DNA from 2 places in the Rheinheimera sp. B2H12 genome. Region 1 is predicted to be linked to the other one. Evidence: riboswitches for the same ligand, from Rfam matches in the RefSeq annotation. Region 1 holds a riboswitch; the other holds the start of a gene.

Region 1 (5,343 bases):
TTGCCGATTCGGCTGCTGCCGCCAGTTGCTGCTCCGTCCCTTCGGCAGCCAGTTGCAGGCTCTGCATCGCCTGCGCTGTCGTTTGCCGGACTTGTTGCGTCGTTTGCTCGGCATCACTGGCATGATTGGCCACCATCTGCGCAGCATCCGCCAGCCTGGAAACGGCATCGCTGGCCTGCTCGGTTTCGTGAGTTTGACGGTTCACTTCAGATCCGGATAGTTGCGCGATATCACTCAGCGCAGCAGCTGATTGTAATAACTGCTTGGTTTGACCGCCTAAAGTCCGGATCGTATCTGCCAGTTGCTGCAACAGCAAATCAAAACTGCGGGCCATAGCGCCAAACTCATCCCGACTGTTGTTATTCAGCCTTTTGGTTAAATCACCACCGCCTTGGGTAATGCCATCAATAGCGACAATACTTTGCTGGACTTTTTGCACCACAATTTTCTGCAGCAAAACAAACACCAGCAGCACTGTAGCAATGCCGCCCAGCACGACAAAAAATGACGTCAGCATCACATCATACCGGACCGTGGCATTGAGCTCCGCCTGGTTGTATCCCAGCACCAGACGGTATTGCCATGGGGCGAATTCATCATGACGTAACTGCCAGCCTGAGGGCTGTGCCACAATCTGGCTGACTTGTTCAGCAGTCAGATGGGCCGAATGGGCGCGGACCACCCCATTGCGATCGAGCAAAGCAACAAACCCTTGTTGCAACAAACGACTATCGGCAACCAGTTTACTCAGGGCTTGTAAATCAGCTTTATAACCAACATAGGCAATCCCTATCACTTGCTGCTGTGCATCATGTAACGGCTCATAAGCGGTGATAAAAGGATTACCCAGAATATCCACTGCGCCATAAAAGGACTGATCCTGCATAATAGCCTTGATCGCAGCGCCATCCGGGGCCAACAAAGTGCCGATCGCCCGTTGATTATTGGTGACCACATTGGTTGAAATGCGGACAAATTTATCGCCATCACGGCTAAATAAAGTGGCGGTGCCGCCAGTAATCGCCGTCAGTTCATCCACCAGTTGAAACTGATTGGCTTGCGGCTGTGCTGCTATCAATAAATCGGCGACCTGCACAGCGCCCACCTGTACCGCAGCCCCCTGACTGACGGCCCCGCTCTGCCGGATGCGTTGTTGCAATAATTTCATACTGCTTTGCACTTGCTGACTCAGCAAAGAGTCGGTCAGCGCCAGACTGTTTTGCAATTCCCGCGCTAACAAAGCACTTTCCCGCTCCACTTGCTGCCGGAGTTCACTCATCCGGCTGATACTGAAAAACACAATGGCCAGTAACGTCACCACACTGACTAACGCGACCAAGGACCAGATGAACTTACGTTGTACAGACATCACACACTCCGAAAATTGTCAGTCAGGGATTAAAAGGTGTTCTTCAACTGTCAGTCCTTGCCACAAAAATTGCCGTCAGAACCTGCAGCAACTAAATTGTTGTTTAGCATAGTCGAATTCAAAGCCATATCAGTGGTTTTTCAGCAGTCATGATGGCGTGAGCCGAACATCAGTTGAAGCAGTGGTTCATCGCATGAAGCCGGCGTGACATGCTGATTGCGCTCGCGCGCAAGGCGCCGTGCCCGGCGCACCAACGAAAAAAGCCAGGCCTGGCGGCACTGGCTTGATAGACTTCATCATTTCATGAAGTTAGAAGTTCAACATTTGTACCGATAAGCCAAACTCACGACCCGGCTGCAGATAATTCTGGTTGGTCTGGTAGGTTTTATTCAGCAAGTTATCCAGTGTCAGCCGGATGGTCAGATCCTTGCTCCAGTCATAACTGACGCCGGCGCCAATTAACAGCACACGGCTTAACACAGTTTGCGTATCCGCGGCGTTGCGCAAGCGATCGCGCTGTTGCAGGTTGCCACTGAACTGCCAGGCATCCCATTGATAAGACGCCAGATAGGTCAATTTATGCTTCGGAATATTTGGCACTGCGCTGTTATCGCTCAGGTCCTGCGGGTTGGCATAGGTCAGATCCAACTGATGATAAACCCCTGCCAGGGTTTTACTCAAACTATATTCAAAACCGTCAACCTGAGCTAAACCAATATTCTGTGACTGCCGCGCCTGAATGTTATAAACAATCATATTGGTCAGATCACGCCGGAAATGCACCACATCCAGTTGGAAAGCACCTTGATAACGTAAGCCAAGCTCCCGCGATAAACTATCTTCCGGTAACAAGTCAGGATTACCGGATTTTGGCCAAAATAACGCATTAAAAGTCGGCACCTTAAAGCCAGTGCCCTGATTAAAGCGTAATTGCAGCGGCGCAATCAGCTGATAAGCCAGGCCCCATTGATAACTGTTATTGCTGCCGTAAGCAGAGACGTTGTCGTTACGCAGCACCAGATCTGTGCTCCAGTCACCGAATTGGGCATCTGCACCGACAAACACAGAATTGCTGATCCGATCGGTTTTGGTGTATTGGGTGCTTAAGCTTTCAACTTCAGCGTTGATGTGACTGAGGCCGGCCAGCACATTCAGCTCAGAACTCAGGGCATAACTGGCCTGATAATCCAGTTCCTGCCGCACTGTTTCATAGCGGGTTGCCGCGCTGTTATTGCCATAATTCAGGCTATCATCGCGGCTGAATGCCAAATGGGCCTGATGCGCTAATTGCCGGTTGGCACCTAATTGCTGCGGGTAGCGCCATTGCAATTGATGTAAATCTTGCTGGCTCTTTGACTCATCGGTACCACCAAAAGTCGGATTGGCATCATATTCACTAAAACCACGATTGAGTTGGCTGTTCCACTGTAAAAAGCCCAGCGCAGTTTCAGCAGAAGCGCCTAATTTAGCGAACCTTTGCTGAAAACCATCACGGTCCGGATCGGCCTTGTCCAGCACATGGATACCATCGGCACGACTGTAACCAACCGAGGCAAATAATTGCGCAGCATCGACCTGATAACGGCCATGCACTGCGGTTTCGGCCAAACCATTGCTGCCGGTTTTCACATTCAGCTCAGTGCTTTTGACTTGCCGGGTCGTGATCGCAATCACACCACTAATGGCATCGGAGCCATAATGCGCTGCCCTGGCGCCCCGGATCACCTCAACTTTTTCAATCAGTTCGATCGGCAACATCGTCAAATCCTGATATCCCAGCGTGGCTGAACCGGTCCGCACGCCATCAATCAGTACTAAGGTATGTTGGGTCCGGCTGCCGCGGACAAAAATGGAACTCACCTGGCCTCGACTACCACTGCGGGCAATCTGAATACCTGGCACCAATTGCAATAATGCGACGAAATCTTTCGGCTGCAGCAGTTCAATATCGGCCCGATCCAACACAGTGACACTGGCATTCACATCCTGCAACGGTTTAGCCTGGCGGCTGGCGTAAATACTGATTTTTTCGATGTTTTGTGCGGTATTGGTAACAGTTGAGGCTGAAGTATCGGCAACTGCGGCATAACTAAGACTACTGAACACGGCTGTGGTCAGCAAAGAGAACTTAAACATTGTAACTCCATGGAGCACGCCCACCGCGTGCAGTTGGTGAATGATATTTTCAGGCCGGTCTCCGGGCTGCACAGGTGGATCTCTCGTTCCACCGACACCAACCTTCCCATCCGAGGACAGTGGTTTTGTGGTATCTGCTGAGTCATCAGCATGTGTTACCGTTGCGGGGGCAGCTCTGGTTTTACACCAGATTCCCTGTTTCACTGTATCGACCGGGTTGTTTTGCCAACAAAACAGCCCTGCCATACAGCACCTGAAAAAAGCGGCCTCAGTGTAGCGGCCGCACCTTGAAAGTCAACAGAAATCCAGATGGCTAATACCACTGAGCACTGACCGAAAGTGGCCAAGCACGCATAGTGCCGAAGGTAAATGAGGGAGTTAAATCAGCCTGGCAATGCAGAAGATATTCGCGCGCGCAATAGTTTCGCTTATAATGGTGCTCTACGTTTTAACCGAAAAAGAGAACCCCATGCCTTCATTTGATATTGTTTCAGAAGTTGATATGAATCAAGCAAATAACGCTGTAGAAAACGCCAAACGCGAACTTGAAACCCGCTATGATTTTCGCGGTGTTGATGCCAAAATTGAGTTTAAAAAAGACCATATTGAACTGACCGCAGAAGCCGATCAGCAAGTGATGCAACTGTTTGATATTTTTGCCACCAAAGCCAGCAAGCTGCAGTTAGACGTCAGTAGCTTTAAACTGGAAAAAGAAGACCGTCACGGCAAATACATTACGCGCCATGTCGTTTTAAAGCAGGGCATTGACAAAGAGATGGCGAAGAAAATCGTTAAAATCGTCAAAGAAAGTAGCTTTAAAGTACAAGTCGCTATTCAGGGCGAAGAGTTACGTGTCACCGGAAAAAACCGTGACGACCTGCAAGGCGTGATGCAATTGGTGCGCAGCAGTAACCTTGGCCAGCCGTTCCAGTTTAAGAACTTTAGGGACTAGTGAGTTCTGTAGACCCCAGTTCATTAAAGCTACGTAACCCTATCAAACAGCTTTCGTTTATTGCAGTGAGGCAGACATTGCCTCGCTGCGGTTGGGTCAACATTGAGCAACAGATAACTGTTGCGATTGATTGTAGCGAGGAAGACCCTATAATCCGAGCATCAGTTTGAGTTGGGAGCTGTCATGTTGTTGACGCCACGGGTTTGCCGCAGCATTTTTTTGCTGTTACTGGTTTTTTGCAGTTATGCCTTTTTAAAAGATGTCAGTGGTATCCCTTCGAGCTGGATGCCAAACGATAAACTGATGCATGCGCTGGTGTTTTTCGCTTTGATGCTGCTGTGGCAAGCAGGCTTTGCCGGCTATGCGCTGCTGGGAATAGTCAGTCTGACCTTATACGGCGGTTTGGTTGAGTTAGCGCAACATTATTACACCAATCGGATGGGTGACTGGTGGGATTGGCTGGCCGACATCAGTGGCTTGCTATTGGCGGTACTGCTATGGCGCTGGTCATTTCAGCATTGGTGGCAGCAATGGCAACGCAACTAACCCCTGTTGTGCCAGCCAGCAAGAGTCTCTGGTGGGTGCTTGGCCGTGGAGCTATTGGTTTACTGGCCGCCAGCCGTTGGACCTTGGCCGGTCAGCCGGTCAGGCTTTGGTTAAAACAACCACAAATGACAAGTTATGGTTATACCTTTAGCGCACAAGACTGCGACATCCCGCTGCAACTCGACTGCAGCCGGCAAGGGCCGGTAGAGCTGGTGCTGTTACCGCTGAAAGCTTTTGATATTCTGCCGGCGTTAGAGCAATTGCTGGCTGCGCTGAGCCCGACCGCACAAATTGTGTTATGCCACAATGGCATGGGCACGATTGACGCCGCCAGGGCGTT
Region 2 (5,343 bases), 720 kb from region 1:
AAACGCCAGATCAGCAATGGTTTGTTTGGAGCCAGGTAAAATAATTAAATCACATGGGGGCAGCGGCTCTGGTGCATAGACCAGTTTTAAATCAACCTGTGGGTGAAACCGCAGTAAATCCACATCGGTGTGATTACTCATGCGGGGGAAGACCGGCACCACCACGGTCAGCCGGGTGTCCTGCTGTTGTTGCTGTTGATTGACCGCATCTTCTTCGGATAATTCCAGCCCATGCAAGTAGGGCAGTACACCAAGTACAGGCCGGCCGGTTTGTTGTTCTAACCAGGTCAAACCGGGCTGCAACAGCTGCAAATCGCCGCGGAATTTGTTAATGACAAAACCGACCACCCGGCTTTGTTCGCTGGCTGATAACAATAACAGCGTCCCCATCAGTTGCGCAAAGACACCACCACGGTCGATATCAGCCACCAGCACCACAGGCACATCGGCGCTCTCGGCAAAGCCCATATTGGCAATATCATTAAGGCGCAGATTGACCTCAGCCGGACTACCGGCACCTTCGACAATAATGGCCTGATACTGCTGACTTAGCCGCTCAAAAGATTGCAACACCGCTCGCTTGGCTTGCCGTTTATACGCCTGATAAGCCATCGCATCCATTAAACCAGCTTGGCTGATCAGTACTTTTCCCTGAATAATCACCTGAGCCCCGGTATCAGAGCCGGGTTTTAATAATACCGGATTCATATCCGTGGTTGGTTCAGTACGGGCGGCTAAAGCCTGGCTGGCGGTGGCGCGGCTGATTTCACCGCCATCGGCGGTCACTGCACTATTGAGCGCCATATTCTGCGGCTTAAAAGGGGCGACATGCAGGCCTTCATCGGCGAAAATACGACATAAAGTAGCCACCAGTAAAGATTTACCAGCATCAGAGCTGGTGCCCTGGATCATCAGCGCCGCGGCAGAAAAATGGCTGCGGACTGGCGAAAATTGCAACTTGGGCTGGATCATTTGCTCCGGGAGCAGGTATTGCAAAGTCATGCGAACTCCTTCAAACAGCTGCCGTTTCAACGGCGATAGCGACTTAGCATAATGACAATAAAAAACACACTGCCAAGGGCTGAGGTAATCACGCCCAGTGGAATTTCCTGGTTGGGTAAAGCCGAGCGGGCCAGCGTATCGACGGCCAATAAAAACCAGCCGCCGCCAAGGGCACAGCCGAGCATCAGCACAATGGTATTGTTACCGAGCAATAGCCGGATCAGATGGGGCACCATCAGGCCAACAAAGGCAATGCCGCCACAGTAAGCCACGATACCAGCGGTAATAGCGGCGCAGCACAGCAGTAAACCAAGCCTGAGCATAGTGACAGGCACACCCAGTGCGCTGGCGCCTTCGTCTCCCAGTTGCAGGGCATCGAGTTGACGACGAAACATCGCCATCAGGCCAAGCGCCAACAGTACCAACGGCAGCACCACAGTGACCGCCTGATAGTCCGCCCGCGCCAGACTGCCCATTAACCAGAACATCACCCGGTTTGCGGCAAAAGGTTCGGCCAGATAAAGCAATAATGTGCTGAGGGCACTGAGCATAAAACTGACGGCAACGCCAGAAAGCAATAAAGCTTCCACCCGGCCAAAACCACAGCGCCAACTCAGTGTCATCACCAGGATCACCGCTAGCATAGCGCCGACAAAAGCGCCAAAGGGCAGGCTCCAGTTGATCCACGCGGCCGATACACCAAGTTGGGGCAGCAGCAGACTGACTACAGTGGCACCTAGGGCGGCCCCTGACATCAAACCAAATAGATAAGGATCGGCCAGTGGATTCCGGGTCAGATTTTGCAGCATAGCACCACAAAGCGCTAAGCCGGCGCCGGCGCCCAGTGCCAGCAACACTCTGGGCAGTCGGATCTGCAGCAAAATACTCTGCTGCATCGGATCGGCACAGCTTTGCAGCAAACACTGCATTAATTCAGCTGTGCTGAGTTGCAAAGGGCCGGTTTGCAGTGCAAGGACCGCGGCGACAACAGTCAGTAGCGCCAGCCATAACAAACGCCAGTTGCGATGCTGCTGCCTTGGCCTGTTCAGAACCTGGCCTGTCGCTGTAGTGAACATCAGGTTGCTCCTGTCGTCAGCGGATTAGCCACTGTTGTCGTCGTAGCGAGCGCGAAACTGACGCGAATTTTGCCGGTTAAAGGATGGCGATCGACCACGCTGGGTAATTGAAACACCTGGCTCAGTACAGCTTGCTGCAACACTTGTTCCGGTGTCCCGCTGGCGACCAATTGCCCCTGGTGCAGTAAGAAGATGCGGTCACAATAAGTGGCTGCTAAATTCAGATCGTGAATTGACGTTAGCACAGTGATATCAAGCTGGCGCAGCAAAGCCAGCACCTGATGCTGGTAATGCACATCCAGATGGTTGGTCGGTTCATCCAGTAACAACAACTTTGGTTGTTGCACCAAAGCCCGCGCAATCAATACCCGTTGTTGTTCACCACCAGACAAGGTGGCGAAGGCGTGATCGGCAAACTGCGCCATCCCCACTTTGTGTAACGCACCAAGCAACTGTTGCTCGTCCTGCTGGTTGTCAGCCTGATACCAGTTTTTGTGTGGTAATAAGCCAAGCCGCACTACATCCAGTACCTTGCTGTGGAGCAATTCGCTTTGTTGCGAAACTACGGCGATCAGTTGTGCCAGTTGGCGGCGGCTGAAGTGAGAGAGTGGCTGTTGTAGCAGTTGGATTTGACCGGTGCTGGGAGACAACTGGCCTTGCAGTAGTTTTAATAAACTGGATTTCCCGGCACCATTAGGCCCAATCAGACCAACAATTTCGCCCGGTTGCAGACTAAAACTGATCTGACGAAGAATGTTTTGTGCACCGACCTGCCAGCCTAACGCACTGACAGTAAAAAACTGCTTCATCTGTGACTCCGCAGGTGGCGGTCACAGCTGAATTGCTCGTCACTGCTGCAAACCTGTGGCGCAACAGTGGACAAATTCACAACTGTGACCGTGTAAGCCCGCACGGTAAATATCAATAAACTGTTGCGTGGCAACAAGCGTCAAAGGCAGGTCTCCTGGCTCACCAAACCAAAAAATTTGGCCACAACAACCTTCCCACAGGCTTGTTCAGGCTGCAGTGGTCTTGTTATCAGTGTGTAGACACTGTGGTGTACAGTTGCGGGTACAGCCGGGTTGTGCCGAACCGAGTGCGCAGATATCAACATCTGCCGCCATCAGTAAAGCAGCCCTGTTCCCTTTTAACCGGCTATCGCCGGTACCTTCAGGGCGACAGTGTAGCAGAAAGCAGTTGGGCTCAGCCAGCGGCATGGTCAAACGCCACTGGCCGCTTCAGTTACATATAAGCTTTGGCAAACGCCTCTTTCGATTCGCGGATATACTGGCGGGCTTTACTGGCGTGTTGCTCCCAGGTGGCTTTGTCTTTGGCATCGCTAAACGGATTTTGCTCGGCGGCAATCGAACGTTCGAACCTATCATAGAAGGTTAACGCCTGGGAGGTGATTTGATTAAATCGTTCTTTAAATTCCTGCATGCCTTCGAGCTGCTCTGAGGTTTTTAATACATACTGCACCAATTGGGTATTGTCATTCAGTGCCAGATATTGCAAAGCTTTGCTGCTGACATTCAGGCTGAGTTCCTCCGCGATTTTGGCGCGGATACTTTCCTCTTTACTCATCACCCGGCTGTAGTTTTCCTGTGAGCGCGCCAGACCGCCATGGCGGATATAATCACGCAGATGTTTGTCTAAATCCTTGCGAAAACTTTCGACCGTGCGCAGCATCAGGTGTAATTCCTGCTCTAGCGCCGTCATCTGTTGCAGCTCACGTTCCAGCTCAGCAAGGAATTTTTCTGCTTGCTGATAAATTTTTAAGCCATTTTCTTCAGCAAATTTCCGATCTTTACGGCTAAGATCGGCATTTTCATAATTGGAGCGGTCAAAGGCGCTGGCTAAAAAGGATTTAAATGGCTCAGAAAAAGCGGCAAAGGCACCGGCACTGACCACAGTCAGCGTGGCCGTGACCAAATCTCCAAATGGCTTCACCATGGAGTTCAGCCGCTGCTGCTGGAGAGGGGATGCCACTCTTTTAGTATCGGCCAGGATGTTACGAAACGAGGTATAAGCCATCGGATTGGACATTTTATTCCGTTCTGAGCTGGCCAGCACAAAGGTAATACTGGAGTAAATGGCATTGGCATATTCCAGATACTGGCGCTGACTTTCTAATTGCGAAGCATAATTTTTGCCAAGGGTACGAAAAGATTCAGCCTGGACCTCATAGTTTTTGTTTTGTTTCAGTTGCTCTAGGATACCGCCGATAATTTTCTGCTCATTTTTTTGCAGCGCAGTATCAAGCAGAATGCGGTCTATGCTGACATCATCCAGCGCCACATCGCCATTGACGGCTTCAATATCCAGCCGGATATATTTACGACCCGGATCATCAATTGAAATGCGATGCGTCAGATAATCGGCCGAACTGGCCAGACTTTCAATCAAGCCAACTTGCTGCCATTCACTGCCCAATTGCATCGAAGCAGAGGTTAAAATGTGAATACGATAGCTGGTATTTTGTTGTTGCGGCTTTAACCAGAATTCCAGTAAGCCTGGCTCCGCCACCGGCTGACGTGTCACCAGCGAACTGTGCCCCTGTGCACATAACAGTGCTTTGTGGCCGGAGCGGGCAATTTCAGTGCTGATTTGGCAACCGGACAAAATATTAAAACTCTGCTGCTGTTCAAAATCACTGTTAAAAACCACTTCGGCGGCCTTGGCAGACACTGCACTCGTGTAGAGCGCACAGAACGGCAACAGCGTTTTTAACAAGCCATGGCTGACAGGTTTAAGCACAGTTCGGAGCATAACAGATCCTGTATTATCAAAAGGCTGGCACTGAATCGAGGCAGACAACGCCGCATATAAAGCCAACTTAACTGGCATAGACTTTACCAGAGCTGAATCAGCAGGTTAAGTCGGTCTGAGCTGACAGTGGCATTTTTCTGCGCGGGGGCAGTTTGACTTGTATTTTATGCAAATGATAACTATTATCAAGTGAGTGTGTGGGTAGTGTTCTGAGCTGCCCACTTTTAGTCGGGGCTAGCCTGTGGCAAGCCGCGCTGCGAAGGTCCCGGAACATCAACGAAAGGAGTTATTATGCCAAGTTATGCGCAATTGACCGCAGTCGCGGCTTTATCGGCGTTGTTAAGCCTCAGTGCCACTGCTCACGATGAGCGGCCTGATCATTTCAGCGGTAAAACAGTGACGACTGAAGCCGAGGCCCGCAGTTATTTCAGTCAATATAATCAGAAACTGGCTACCTTATTAGCGTTACCAGAGCTAAGCCCGGTGCAGTTGCTGG

Evidence for each region. Region 1 has a riboswitch for cobalamin ahead of AC53GJ_RS13940 (TonB-dependent receptor domain-containing protein). Riboswitches for the same ligand answer to the same signal wherever they lie in the genome.
Region 2: linked by a shared signal. The riboswitch ahead of AC53GJ_RS10860 (ABC transporter ATP-binding protein) and the one ahead of AC53GJ_RS13940 (TonB-dependent receptor domain-containing protein) in region 1 are both predicted to bind cobalamin.

Annotation. Positions count from the first base shown of each region.
Region 1 is NZ_CM184363.1:3,245,260-3,250,602, forward strand. It holds gene AC53GJ_RS13935 (methyl-accepting chemotaxis protein) at 1-1,369, opposite strand, end outside; gene AC53GJ_RS13940 (TonB-dependent receptor domain-containing protein) at 1,679-3,505, opposite strand; cobalamin riboswitch at 3,550-3,767, opposite strand; gene AC53GJ_RS13945 (YajQ family cyclic di-GMP-binding protein) at 3,900-4,457, shown strand; gene AC53GJ_RS13950 (VanZ family protein) at 4,677-5,003, shown strand; gene AC53GJ_RS13955 (ketopantoate reductase family protein) at 4,988-5,343, shown strand, end outside.
Region 2 is NZ_CM184363.1:2,524,605-2,529,947, forward strand. It holds gene AC53GJ_RS10850 (cobyric acid synthase) at 1-912, opposite strand, end outside; gene AC53GJ_RS10855 (FecCD family ABC transporter permease) at 1,029-2,078, opposite strand; gene AC53GJ_RS10860 (ABC transporter ATP-binding protein) at 2,078-2,887, opposite strand; cobalamin riboswitch at 3,016-3,265, opposite strand; gene bdpA (BAR domain-like protein A BdpA) at 3,321-4,847, opposite strand; gene AC53GJ_RS10870 (DUF6746 family protein) at 5,139-5,343, shown strand, end outside.